Regions from separate parts of the Bacillus sp. 1A genome, predicted to be linked through region 1. Evidence: a T-box and tRNA genes for the amino acid it is inferred to sense, from the RefSeq annotation. Region 1 holds a T-box; the other holds one or more tRNA genes.
What was found. The T-box of region 1 lies ahead of ACUN0F_RS10660 (valine--tRNA ligase). A T-box ahead of a tRNA ligase gene usually reads a tRNA of that ligase, here a tRNA-Val.
Positions count from the first base shown of each region.

Region 2: it has a tRNA-Val gene. The T-box ahead of ACUN0F_RS10660 (valine--tRNA ligase) is inferred to sense a tRNA for this amino acid. The anticodon was not compared.

Region 1 is NZ_JBQYLZ010000001.1:2,108,424-2,111,847, forward strand. It holds gene spoVID (stage VI sporulation protein D) at 1-138, shown strand, start outside; gene ysxE (spore coat protein YsxE) at 201-1,226, shown strand; T-box leader at 1,399-1,631, shown strand; partial or broken gene ACUN0F_RS10660 (valine--tRNA ligase) at 1,669-3,424, shown strand, end outside.
Region 2 is NZ_JBQYLZ010000001.1:5,304,839-5,308,262, reverse strand. It holds gene ACUN0F_RS27205 (hypothetical protein) at 1-64, shown strand, start outside; gene ACUN0F_RS27200 (hypothetical protein) at 83-349, shown strand; gene ACUN0F_RS27195 (hypothetical protein) at 438-884, shown strand; partial or broken gene ACUN0F_RS27190 (DUF6183 family protein) at 1,039-1,239, shown strand; gene ACUN0F_RS27185 (hypothetical protein) at 1,398-1,994, shown strand; tRNA gene ACUN0F_RS27180 (tRNA-Val) at 2,058-2,130, opposite strand; gene ACUN0F_RS27175 (hypothetical protein) at 2,310-2,525, opposite strand; gene ACUN0F_RS27170 (hypothetical protein) at 2,813-3,040, shown strand; gene ACUN0F_RS27165 (D-alanyl-D-alanine carboxypeptidase family protein) at 3,196-3,424, shown strand, end outside.

The sequences.
Region 1 (3,424 bases):
GGGGATACAATCGAATCTGTTGCAGACCGTTATGAAACGTCTGTACAAAACTTATATCGTGTCAATCAAACAGAAGATATATATTTAACTGCGGGACAAATTATTTATATTCCTGTTTCAAGGGCAAAAGCGAAATAAGTGAGTGTTTTCACTCACTTATTTTCCTAAAGGCAATGTTTTGAATAGAAAGGGTTATTCGTATGGATATTGAATTACGAAATCGCTATGAACCCATTGTAAGGCAATATAGATTGGATACACAGCATATGGAAGAGCACGGAAGTGTAACGAAAATTTACACGAATCAAGGTCCGTATGCGCTCAAGAAAATAGAAGACGGGAAGTTAGAACGGAATAACTTTTTGCACCATATTCAATATTTGAAGGAGAACGGTTTTTCAAATTATGTACCTATATACCATGCGACGGATGGAAATTATATTTTAAGTGACGGGACGTATAATTATTATTTAATGCCTTGGTTAGAACGTGCGGAAGGCAATGGCGAGGATAATGATCAATACCATAAAATGTTTCAAACTCTCGGGACGTTACATCAAAAAACGGTGAAAGAAGAAACGTATACAGAAGAAGATTTAGAAAAACATTATACAAATATATCCGATCGCTGGGAGAATGATGGTGAGATGTTAGAAGAGTTTCTCGTAGAATCTGAAGCGAAGTGGTATATGTCTCCGTTTGAATTGCAATATTGTACGTACTATCATCATGTAATGAGGGCGCGTGAGTTTGCAATGAAGCAATTAACTGAGTGGAACGATGCGATGAAAGAAAAAGAAAAAACACGTATTACTTTTGTACATGGTAACGTATCGCTTAATCATTTCTTATTTGATTATGAACGGAATGGCTATTTTATTAGTTTAGAAAAATCGAAGTTTGCCACACCGGTGCAAGATATAGTAGGGTTTTATTCTCGGTCTTTAAACACGTATCCAATTGCGCGAAGTGATCGGTTTGAATGGTATCAAATGTACCAAAAGAATTTCCCTTTTACGAAAGAAGAGCAACTACTCATGTTTGCGTATATGACGTATCCATCGCAATTTATTCGGCAAATCCAGTCTTATAAGAAAAGAAGAGGGAGTCGCAATAAGGAAAATGAACTTCTCGGAGTAAAGAGCTTACAACAATCGCATTGGCTCGTTAGCAATATAGAATATTTCCTTTCGCAATTACAAGCTGCCCAGCAAGGGAACGGATAAAGTGAAACTTTAATTAGTGGGGGATCTTACTGCCCGCAAATAGTGGAATAAAGAAGATAAGTAGAGGATGCTACTTATCTTCTTTTTTTGCTCGAAAAGCCGTAGTATTAAATTTATCTTGACGAATAGGGTTTCGTTTTTTACACTATTGTATATAATAATTAACAATCATATAAATGCCTTGAAGGGGAAGAGTATAACAAGAAACGTCTTCAGAGAGGAGAATCATTAGCTGGGAGATTCTCTAGATAGTTATGTTAGAAGGTAGCCCTGGAGCATCTTTTCTGAACGGAATAGTTCTCATTAGGAAAAGACGGATTTGTCCGTTATCAAATTAAGAGTATAAGCAAATTTCTGAATTTGTTTGTAAATAAAGGTGGTACCGCGATGTCCCTCGTCCTTTTTGGATGAGGGGCATTTTTTATTTTAAGGAGGGAAAATAATGTCAAATACGGAAAAGAATTTACCAACTAAATATGATCATATGTCCGTTGAAGAAGGCCTTTATCAATGGTGGCTTGAAGGCAAATATTTCGAAGCAACAGGAGATGAGAAGAAACAACCATACACAATTGTAATTCCACCTCCGAACGTAACTGGTAAGTTACACTTAGGTCATGCTTGGGATACAACTCTTCAAGATATTTTAACTCGTACGAAGCGTATGCAAGGTTACGATGTATTATGGCTTCCAGGAATGGACCATGCGGGTATCGCAACACAAGCGAAAGTAGAAGGAAAACTTCGTGAAGAAGGTATTTCACGTTACGATCTTGGCCGTGAGAAATTCCTTGAAAAAGCTTGGGAATGGAAAGAGGAATACGCGTCTCACATTCGTCAACAATGGGGGAAAGTTGGTTTAGGACTAGACTATTCTCGCGAACGTTTCACATTAGATGAAGGTTTATCGATGCGGTTAATAAAGTATTCGTTCAATTATACGAAAAAGGCTTAATTTACCGCGGTGAATATATTATCAACTGGGACCCAGCAACACGCACAGCTCTTTCTGATATTGAAGTAATTCATAAAGAAGTTCAAGGTGCATTCTACCATATGAACTATCCATTAACAGATGGCACTGGTCATATTCGTCTTGCGACTACTCGTCCAGAAACGATGCTTGGTGATACAGCAGTAGCAGTTCATCCAGGAGACGATCGTTACAAACATTTAATCGGGAAAACAGTTACACTTCCAATCGTAGGCCGTGAGATTCCGATTATTGCTGATGAGTACGTAGAAAAAGATTTCGGAACAGGCGTTGTAAAAATTACACCAGCTCATGACCCGAATGACTTTGAAGTAGGTAACCGTCATGACTTACCACGTATCTTAGTAATGAACGAAGACGGATCAATGAACGAAAAAGCTGGTAAGTATAACGGTATGGATCGTTTCGAATGCCGTAAAGCGTTAGTGAAGGACTTACAAGAAGCGGGCGTATTAGTAGAAATCGAGCCTCATATGCATTCAGTAGGTCATAGTGAGCGTAGTGGTGCAGTTGTTGAGCCTTACTTATCAACACAATGGTTCGTAAAAATGGCTCCACTTGCTGAGAAGGCAGTAGAGCTTCAACAAAAAGAAGAAGAGAAAGTAACGTTCGTACCAGAGCGTTTCGAAAACACATATTTACGCTGGATGGAAAACATTCACGACTGGTGTATTTCTCGTCAATTATGGTGGGGACACCGTATTCCAGCTTGGTATCATAAAGAAACTGGTGAAGTATACGTAGGTACAGAAGAGCCAGCAGATATTGAAAACTGGAATCAAGATAACGACGTACTGGATACATGGTTCAGTTCAGCGTTATGGCCATTCTCAACACTTGGTTGGCCTAATGAAGATGCAGCAGACTTCAAACGTTACTATTCAACAGATGCACTAGTAACGGGTTATGACATCATCTTCTTCTGGGTATCTCGTATGATTTTCCAAGGTTTAGAGTTTACAGGCGAGCGTCCATTTAAAGATGTATTAATTCACGGTTTAGTTCGTGATGAGCAAGGACGTAAAATGAGTAAATCTCTTGGTAACGGTATTGATCCAATGGACGTTATCGAGAAGTACGGTGCAGATGCAATGCGCTATTTCTTATCAACAGGAAGCGCACCAGGTCAAGATTTACGTTTCAGTATGGAAAAAGTAGAGTCTACTTGGAACTTCATTAATAAAATCTGGAACGCATCACGTTT
Region 2 (3,424 bases), 3.2 Mb from region 1:
AATCATAAAGGAGCCTGATAGTGACGAATATAGGGTAGTAAGACCGATGTTACATGTACTATAAAGTGAAAAGGAGACTCATATGCAGACAGTAACTTATCCATGGTCGTTAAGAAAAATGTTTGTTTTTTTCCTTTGCTTCATCCTTCCGCCTATCGGTGCAATTTACATTGTAATGAATAGAGGGGCACTACAAAAGAGAGACTTTATTTTATATGTATTATTTGCTGCTATTAATATATCGCTGTGGTTATCGCTTATGATCTTTGATCGGAGTATGTGGATGGTAGCAGGGCATTATGTACTTGGGATGATTGCTGTTGTGTTTTCAGTTGTGTATAAAAAATAATATGGAAGGAAACTAAAATTCTTAAGGACAGATTTTGAAGAGTAATTTTCTAATATATACTATAAGTTACATAAATGAGGAAAGTAATATGAAAAGAGCTGAATATTTTTATATGGGAAAGGTAGAGAGAGAGTTACAAAAGAAAATTGAAGATTTAATAATTGATTGTAAATTAGAAGTATCAAGTATAGGGATAGAGCATATGGAAGTAAATGATTTGAAAATGATGAATGCATATATTAAATCAAAGTTAGAAGTAATGAAGCCTACTCCACATTTCAATACTGTGGTAACATTTGCTGTTGCGATTATAACAATAATGCTAACAACAGTTTTGACAATAAATGTGAAAGGTAATGCTCCTTTTGTGGTAATAATGTGTAGTGGGATATTTGCAGTTGTATTTTTTTCGTTTTGGTTTTTAGAAAAGAGGTTTAAAAAGAGTTTAGAATCAGGTCATTATCTTTTGAATTTATTAGATATATATATTGAGGAAAAAGAAGAAGAAGAAGAAAAGCGTATAGATAAAATTTAAAGTATAAAGAATTTAAAGTATAAAGAATTTAAAGATGGAAAAGGATAATTAGTAATACTTAAAAAGAAACGAATCATTTATCTATTGAGTAATTTATGCTTACATTCAAGGAAGAATACTTGTATGGTGGAGCGGAGTACATATAGAATTTTAAGAACGTCCGGTTGTTACCAAAAAATTAGCAATAAATGTATGTAAATACATGTTCCAAGATCGATACGAAGATATTAAAGTGTTCGAAAGCTATCGTCCTTGGACAGATTGGTTTTATGATGTTGCGTGGGATATTACTTGGATGGTGTTAGATAGTAAGGAGCATAAAATATGGTTCATTTGTGCTACGGATACGGATTGATAGAAGAGGGGCCTTGTAGGAATGCTACAAGGCTCTTTATCTTTTGGGAATTAATAGAAAATGAATCATATAAATGCTATACTAAAAAATGTTTGTAATGTCAGTTTCATACTATTGTATAATGCTGACTTACTAGAAAAGATAAGAGGAGAATGAGCATGCAAAAGATAAAGAAATTATTGCTGTTAATGATGGTAGTAGGATTAACAGTTGGTGTTTTAGCAGGATGTGCAAATCCGAAAGATACGACAGAAGAATTTTTAACAGCAATACAAAAAGGTGATGTAGAAAAGGCTCGTACATTTGTTGAGAGTGACAAGGAATTTAATAAACTAAATGAAAAAACAGATGATGCTGAGGCAAAAGCGATGCTAAGTGCAATTACGAAAAACTTTAAATTTGAAAAGCCTGAAGAAGTATCGAAAAAAGATGACAAAGCAGAAGTGAAAGTGAAAATTACATCTGCCGATTTATCCGTTGCTGTAACAAAAGCAGTGGGAGAAGTTATGCCAATGGCCTTCGCTAGTGCCTTTAGTGAAGACAAAGAACAATCTGAAAAAGCGATTGAAAAAACGATGACATCAGCAATCGTCAAACACTTATCAGATAAAGATGCAATCATGGCAACTCGCGAAGTTACATTGAACTTAAAGAAAAACAAAGATGGCGACTATAAAATCGTTGCAGATGATAACTTGAAAGAAGTATTGTTTGCTAATGCGAAGTCTTTGGAGAAGATGTTTGGCGGGAAGTGATTAACTTACATAAAAAAGAGAAACCATATCACGTAGAAGGTTGATATGGTTTCTCTTTTTTTATGACCCCGGAGAGGCTCGAACTCACGACCTCCACCCTGTCAAGGTGGCGCTCTCCCTGCTGAGCTACGGGATCTTCAAAAATGCGTATGTAACAGCATCTTTAATCTTTATGCTAAAGCAATTATATATAATTAACTGAAATTTTACAATATTTTTATAGTAAGTTTTAAAAGGGAAATCATATGCAATTATGTGAGTAGTGTCTGAAGGGATAATGATGAGAAGAAGACTTAGTAGAATGTAGCGGTCATATTATTTAATGTATTTATCCAAAGGGTTTTCATCGCTTAAATCAACAAGTAAAGGACATAAGAATAATAAAGGTAGAGCGGCATTAGCATGATGAAAGGTGTCATTTGATAGATATTGCCTCCCAAAACAATACGGACAATCTTTTTCAAATGTCACGAGTATCAACCATACATCTTTTATTATCCACTTCGTTTTACAATACGTACAACGCGTCATAGAGTTCCTCCTCATTTTAAGGTTTCTTGTAGTATAGTCCATTTCATTGTACGAAAGTCATTTGTATTTGGTGTGATAAAATGGAAGTTGTTTTATTTTTATGTGGATCTATTCAGTCATTTCTGATCAATTCCATATCATTTGATATTTTGGCAGGATGATAGATTTTCGGGTTTAATATGCAAATTGGCCAATATATCCTTTTTACAATTTACTTAAAATCATGTATAACAGAGAGATACAAGATTATTTTATAAATATTCAGAAGTAGAGGGAGAATTATTGTAATGGTAAGAAAAACGTTCAAGATGCGCGTATCTAGAAATAGAACGATTTCGATTAATGGCTCAATTCTTGATGTGGATGTTACACATGATGAGTTTTTACAAGAGTTTGTTGAGTGGGTCGATTCTAAAGGTTGGTCGTTTATGGGGATGACAGATGAGATTACGCCTGAAGAAGCTAGCCAAAAGTTAATAGATTCGTTGATTGATGAGAAGGATAAGAAAGAATAACTCCTTCTTATTTTTTATTGTATATTTATGTTCTTCATCGTAAAAATATGATATAGTAAAAAACAGTGAATATTCTTCCAATTTAATACAAATTACATATGGATTGGTAGATTCAGTTTTTAAACTGTGAGAGTATAGTGAAAAGGGAGAGTCATATGGTAAATTTTAAGAAAATTTTGGCTTTTATTACCGTTATTTGTTTATTTTTTTTGACACCTATGACGTTACGTGCGGAGACGAATATTGGAGTGAATCCAGAACAAGTGGCACCACCACCTGCGGAAGGACCAAATGTTTTTAGTCAGTTTGCAACTACGATTGATGCAAAAACTGGAGATGTTTTGTATAACAAAAACGCACATCATCGTGCATTTCCGGCTAGTA